DNA from 3 places in the Billgrantia hypersalina genome. Region 1 is predicted to be linked to each of the others. Evidence: predicted binding sites of a transcription regulator. Region 1 holds the regulator's gene; each other region holds the start of a gene.
What was found. Region 1 encodes LexA, which represses DNA repair genes until DNA is damaged. Its sites were predicted from a motif close to TACTGTNTANNTANACAGTA; they were not measured.

Region 1 (2,265 bases):
GGACAGTGTGAAGATGACCGTGCCCAGCACGAAATGCAGCCGCCAGAAGCGCTCGGCATCGGGCAGTTCGGGAGTAGCACGGCGCACCAGTTCGGTAAAGCGGGTGAAAACGCTGCCATACTCCTCCTGGATATGGCGCCGCAAATGGCCCTGGGCCTGGCTGTAGGCGAGCCCCAGCAATTTCATGAAAACCTTGAGGCTATGCTTCTCCGCGGGCACCTCGAGTACGGTGCGCGCCATGGTCTCGAGCAACTCCTCCAGTGGAATCACACCGCCGCCGTGACGCGCTTCGAGTTCGTCGAGAGCATGGTGGAAGCGCACGGTAAAGGGGTCGAGGTAGCGCGAGAACACCGCCTGGATCAGCGCCTTCTTCGAGCCGAAGTGATAGTTCACCGCAGCCAGGTTGACGCGCGCCTTGCTGGTGATGGTGCGCAACGACGTCTCGGCGAAGCCGCGTTCGGCGAACAAGACTTCGGCAGTGTCGAGAATGCGCGTGACGGTATCGGTCTGAGCCATGATCAGCTCCCGCTGGAAACAACTGTTTTAAACATTACAAAAGTCTACGCCATTACGCTTCCTGGCTCAACGTATCGAAAAGCAGAAGCGTTTTAAACGAACGAAGAATCTCGCACCGGACCTCATAGCGGCTTTTACTGGATAGACTTCCATGCTGTATACTTGACCAATACGGCAGTCAGCAACCGGAGTCCGACATGACACGCCCCCTTACCTCGCGCCAGCAGAATGTCTATGACTTCATCGTCAAGACCATGAACGAGTTCGGCTACCCTCCCACTCGTGCCGAGATCGCCCGGGCGCTGGGCTTCCGCTCACCCAACGCTGCCGAGGAGCATCTGCGCGCCCTTGAGCGCAAGGGTGTCATCAGGGTGATACGTGGCACGTCGCGCGGCATCCGTCTGCCGGCCCAGGAAGCCGACAGTGCCGTCAACGAGTCGAACACCGAGGGATTACCGATCATTGGTGAGGTGGCCGCCGGCAGTCCGGTTCTCGCGGCCGAGCATATCGATCGCTACTGCCCCCTGCCCCCGGATTACTTCACGCCCCGCGCCGATTACCTGCTCAAGGTGCGCGGCTTGTCGATGAAGGACGTCGGTATTCTCGAAGGGGACCTGTTGGCCGTGCATCGTACCGAGCGCGTGCGCGACGGGCAGATCGTCGTGGCGCGGCTGGAGGACGAAGTCACGGTCAAGCGATTCCACCGCCAGGGTCACCTTGTCATCCTCGAAGCAGAGAATGCCGATTTCGCCCCTATCGAGGTGGATTTGCGTCACCAGCCGCTGGAAATCGAGGGGATTGGGGTGGGGGTGATACGCGGCGGCAACGGCCAAGCTTTAGGGTAAGAGCTGGCTAGCCTGGTAAAATCATGATCCGCAAGATCCTGCACGCCGATTGCGACTGCTTCTATGCTGCCGTGGAGATGCGTGACAACCCGGCGCTTCGCGACATTCCCCTGGCGATCGGGGGTAGCGCCGAAGGGCGCGGCGTCATCTCGACCTGCAATTATCCTGCCCGCGCCTTCGGCATCCATTCCGCCATGCCCACGGCAAGGGCACTCCGCCTGTGCCCGCATCTCACCTTGCTGCCAGGCGATTTCGACCGCTATCGCGAAGCCTCTCGACAACTGCTGGAGATATTCCACGAACTGACGCCACTGGTGGAACCGCTGTCGCTCGACGAGGCCTTTCTTGACGTCACCGAGGTGACACGCTTTTCGGGCAGCGCCACCTGGATGGCGCACTGGCTGAAAGAGGAGTGTCTCAAGCGTGTCGGCATCACCGTATCGGTGGGCGCCGCGCCGTCGAAGTTCTTGGCCAAGATCGCCAGTGATTGGGAGAAGCCTGATGGACTGACCGTGATCACTCCCGCACAGGTGGATGACTTCGTACGCGAGCTCCCTGTCACCAAGCTGCACGGCGTCGGACCGGCTACAGGCAAGCGCCTCCAGGCACTCGACATCGCCACCTGTAAAGACCTGCAGGGGATACCGCTGGAGCGGTTGCTGCAGGAGTTCGGCAAGTTCGGGCAGCGTCTCCATGAATTGGCGCGGGGCATAGACGAGCGGCCGGTGCGCATCGAGCGCGAACGCAAGTCGGTCAGCGCCGAAGTCACCTTCGCCACCGACTTGTCGAATCTGAACGAATGCCATGCCGAGCTCGCGCCGCTCTGCGAGCGCCTGGAGGCTCGGCTCGCCCGTCACGGTCACCCGCCAATCGCCGGCACCTTCGTCAAGGTCCGCTTCGATGA
Region 2 (2,265 bases), on a different contig from region 1:
GTCACGATGCCGGCGGCGATCAGCAGGGCGGCAAAAACACGCAAGGGCGAAACAGCCTCTCCCAGGAACCATACGCCGATGGCAAAGGTGCCCACGGCGCCGATGCCGGTCCAGATCATGTAGGCCGTGCCCAACGGCAGGCTGCGCATCGCGATCGCCAGCAGCCAGAACGATCCCACCATCGATACCAACATGACGGTGGTCGGGAGCAGGCGCGTAAAACCGTGTGATTGCTTCATGGCATACGCCCACACGACCTCGAGTAACCCGGCCAGACCGAGCAGCACCCAAGACATAGTAGCTTCCTCATCTCTCGGGTCGTCCCGAAAAGCTTTTCCCATAGAGAGAGGTCGTCCTCCCGGGCTCAGCGGCAGTCGTCGCGGGCAAGTCGCCTCGCTGGCCGCCCGAACGAAAAGAGCCCCGGCTGACAGCCAGGGCAGGCGCGATGAGACGCGATATTTTGGCGAACCCGTAGAGAACGCGAAACCCAGGCGTCTCTCGCATGGCGAAATTGCCTTGGCGCCACTTCGCCGTAACGACCTACCGAAAAAAAGCCCGACCGCCAGGCCGGGCTTTCCAATCAACGCTTCCCTAACCACCTATCTTAGGCATCCTGCCCAAGCATCCCTGGTTCTGAGCGTTCCATTGCTCGGCCTTCCCTGAAGGGCTCTCCCTCGCCCGTCACCTACAAGATAGTCGCTCCAGGAGTGGGATGTTTTAACCCAGGATATCGTGACGCGTAAGAAAACTGCTTCGTATTTGTAGGCGATTGCCTACAAACCTTCGGGCAAGGAGCGAGGCATGTCGTCATTTAGCCCTCTCGTCAGCTAACTTCCATTAGCTTTTGCCTGTTGCCTGGAGATGATGATATCGAGAATACTGTAAAAAAATACAGAACCACCAAGGGACTCACATGACACTGCCAACATTCGTACCGGCTCATCCCGAGCCGCCCTCGCTTGCGCTTCCCTACCCCCTTGCCCTGGGCCGCGCGGGACTGTCCGGCTTCCCCAGCCCGGCACAGGACTACGAAGGCCGCACGCTCGACCTCAACGAGCGCTTCGTGAAGCGCCCCTCCGCCACGTTCTTCCTGGCAGTGACAGGCGACAGCATGGAGCGGCTGGGAATCCACGAAGGCGACACTCTGGTAGTCGATCGCTCCATCGAGCCTAGGCCAGGCCACATCATCGTTGCCATGGTCGACGGCGAAATCACCATCAAGCGATATGAGCTGCGCGGTGAGGTGCCGTGCCTTTGCTCAGGCAACCCTCGCTATGCACCGGTCCCGCTGGTCGACATCGAATGCCAGGTCTGGGGCGTGGTCCGCTCCGTCATCCACGAGTATACGGTATGACCATGATCGGCCTGGTCGACTGCAACTCGTTCTACGTCTCCTGCGAGCGCGTGTTCCAACCACGGTTGCGCGGCCTTCCGGTGGGCGTGATGTCGAATAACGATGGCTGTGTCATCGCGCTCTCCAACGAGCTGAAGGCCCTCGGCATCACGATGGGCACCCCGGCGTTCGAGCTTGAGGATCTCGTGCGACAGGGACGGATTCACCTCCTTTCCAGCAACTACGAGCTCTACGGCGACATGAGCCAGCGCGTGCAATCTGTGCTCGAGGAGCTCGCTCCCGCTGTCGAGCCCTACTCCATCGACGAGATGTTCGTAAGATTCGAGGGTTTTACCCATGGGCAACTGCTCGAGCACGTTCGGCAGTTGCACCATAAGGTGCGTCAGTTCACCGGAATTCCCGTCTGCGTAGGCGCCGCACCCACCCGCACTCTCGCCAAGCTGGCGAATCGCGGGGCCAAGAAAATCCCGGCTTACCGGGGCGTTTGCGTGCTGCAGCCCGATAGCCTGGAGACGCAGGGACTGTTGCAAAAGACCGAATTGGGCGACGTCTGGGGTGTTGGCCGGCGGCTGGTCGAACGCCTGGCCGTGATGGGCATCAGGAGCGCCTGGGATCTTGCCCAGGCCAACCCGAAGGAGATCCGGCGTCGCTTCTCGGTGACTCTCGAACGCACCGCGCTTGAACTGCGCGGTATCCCCTGCATCGAGATGAACGACTTCGATGAAGCCAGAATACGCATCATGACCAGCCGCAGCTTCGGCAAACTGACCGACAATCTGAGCGAGATCCGCGAGGCCATGCGCCAGCACGGCCAGCGCGGCGCCGAGAAGCTGCGTCGTCAGAACGGCCTCGCCAAGGCGGTGCTGGTGTTCCTCAAGACGAACCCCTTTCGGCAGGACCTACCGCAGTAC
Region 3 (2,265 bases), on a different contig from region 1:
GGCGTCATGGGTTCTCCTGATTCGGCAGGGCAGAAGGGGCAATCTGCCAATGGTTTACCTTACCGGCTCTTCGCCATGCAAATGCAAAGGCAAGACGATAAGCGCAGCGGCCACGCTTCGAGCAGGGCCAGGCGCCCCCGCAGCCTGGCTTCCAGCGGAGCCAGGTCGACCGCGACGTCGCTGGGCCAGCCCACGCTGAGCACCACGCCCTCGCTGCCATAATCGGCTGAATCGACAAGGACGTCACGGCTCTCCAGCCAGGCGCGGGCCTCGGCTTCGCCGGCGAAGTCGACCTGGATCCTGAGCGCGGTGCGTTCGATCGCCTCCCGCCGGGGCAGGTCGGCGAGGCCCCGGGCCACGGCCTGGGCATAGGCGCGGGCCAGGCCGCCGGTGCCAAGCTTGGTGCCGCCGAAATAACGGGTCACCACGCAGCCTACCTGGCCCAGTCCGGCGCCCTCCAATACCTGGAACATGGGGCGTCCGGCGGTGCCGCCGGGCTCGCCGTCATCGGAGAAGCCAATGGCGTTCTGTTCGCCGGGCGGGCCGGCGATGTAGGCACTGCAGTGGTGGCTGGCATTGGGGTGGGCGCGGCGAGCCTCGGCCAACAGGGCCTCGAAGGCCGCCACGTCGGGGGCGTGGCAGAGCCAGGCGATGAAGCGGCTCCTCTCCACCTCGAGCGTGCTTTCCCGCCAGGCGCCGGGCGCCAGGTCGGGGACCGGATAGCGCATCAGTGGGTCAGCTCGTGGCGCTCCTGCTGGCGAACCACGCCCATCACCATGCCGAGCACCTGGATGTCGCTGTTCTTGAGGTAGATGGGCGCCATGCTCTCGTTGGCCGGTTGCAGGCGCACGCCATTCTTCTCGATGTAGAGCTTCTTCAGCGTGACCTCCTGCTGGTTGATGAGGACGACCGCAGTTTCGCCGTTCTCGGCGCTCTCCTGGCGCTCGATGATGATCACGTCGCCGTCGAAGATGTTGCAATCTATCATCGAGTCGCCGCGCACGCGCAGCGCGTAGGTGTTGCGGCGTACCATGCAGGCGGGAGCATGAATGGCGCCGCCGCTGGGACAGGCTTCGATGGGCAGGCCCGCCGAGACGTCCCCCAGCAGGGGCACTTCGACGAGCTCGTTGGCGTCGACGCTGGCCCAGGATGTGGCGATGGGCAGGTTCGGGCGCCGGTAAAGGTACTGCATGGAAGGCGTTGGCATTGGCATTTCCCCCCTAGGTACGACCCTGTTGAAATGTACAGGTCCTTGCATCATATCAAGCGGTCGGCGAGTGGCAAGTTTTACCGATGTCATCCTGCCTTGATCTGGGGCAAGGGCGGCGCCGTGACGCACCTCGGTCGGTAGCGGCAAAAAGGCTTTACGTGTAGCATTTCCGGCAATTTCAGCCTTCCTGGAGAGTGCCGTTGAGCCTGCGTCTGCAAGCGCAAAGCCTGGCCTGCGAGCGTGACGACCGCTGGCTGTTCCGGAGCCTTGACCTGGACATCCGCGCGGGCGAGATCGTGCGCGTGGAAGGCCCCAACGGCAGTGGCAAGACCACGCTGCTGAAGATACTCTCCGGCCAGCTGGCGGACTACGAGGGCGAGCTTTACTGGGACGAACGGCCGATGCGTAAGGCCCGCGAGTCCTTCCTCTCGAACCTGCTCTACCTGGGCCACGCACCGGGCGTGAAGGCAGCACTGACGCCGCTGGAAAACCTGGCCTGGTACCAGGCGCTGGCCGGCCACAAGCCGGATGAAAAGGCACGCTTCGCTGCGCTGGAGGCGTTCGGCCTGGCCGGGTTCGAAGACGTGCCGGCCGGCCAGCTCTCGGCCGGGCAGCAGCGTCGCGTGGCGCTGGCTCGCCTGGTGCTTACGCCGCGCCCGCTGTGGGTCCTCGACGAGCCCTTCACCGCCATCGACCGTGACGGCGTCGCGGCGCTGGAGCAGCGCCTGGTCGAGCATGCCCGCCGCGGTGGCTGCGTGCTGGTCACCACCCATCACGAACTCACGCCGTGCGACGAGCTGAGACGCGTTCGCCTCGGCGGGGGAGGGTGCGATGACAGCCTCTGAAGGTTCGCTGCGCAAGGCGCAGGCCGTGGCTGGCGGGGAACCTCACGGCGGCCTCGCTGTCGCAGTGTGGGCCACGCTCAAACGGGACCTGGTGTTGTTGCTGCGCCGGCGCAGCGAAGTGCTGAACCCCCTGGTGTTCTTCGCCATCGTCATCACCCTGTTTCCGATCGGCATTTCCCCCGATCCTGCGCTGCTGGCAACCATTGCCCC

Region 2: the regulator LexA is predicted to act here: its motif matches at 878-897, upstream of ACOJCM_RS03555 (LexA family protein).
Region 3: the regulator LexA is predicted to act here: its motif matches at 1,231-1,250, upstream of ACOJCM_RS07860 (LexA family protein).

What each region holds. Positions count from the first base shown of each region.
Region 1 is NZ_JBMIQI010000002.1:162,801-165,065, forward strand. Features, by position in the region: gene ACOJCM_RS00805 (TetR/AcrR family transcriptional regulator) at 1-516, opposite strand, end outside; gene lexA (transcriptional repressor LexA) at 714-1,361, shown strand; gene dinB (DNA polymerase IV) at 1,388-2,265, shown strand, end outside.
Region 2 is NZ_JBMIQI010000006.1:21,809-24,073, forward strand. Features, by position in the region: gene ACOJCM_RS03550 (DMT family transporter) at 1-296, opposite strand, end outside; gene ACOJCM_RS03555 (LexA family protein) at 914-1,354, shown strand; gene ACOJCM_RS03560 (Y-family DNA polymerase) at 1,351-2,265, shown strand, end outside.
Region 3 is NZ_JBMIQI010000011.1:177,968-180,232, forward strand. Features, by position in the region: gene ACOJCM_RS07850 (chromate transporter) at 1-8, opposite strand, end outside; gene ACOJCM_RS07855 (IMPACT family protein) at 60-728, opposite strand; gene ACOJCM_RS07860 (LexA family protein) at 728-1,213, opposite strand; gene ccmA (cytochrome c biogenesis heme-transporting ATPase CcmA) at 1,411-2,055, shown strand; gene ccmB (heme exporter protein CcmB) at 2,042-2,265, shown strand, end outside.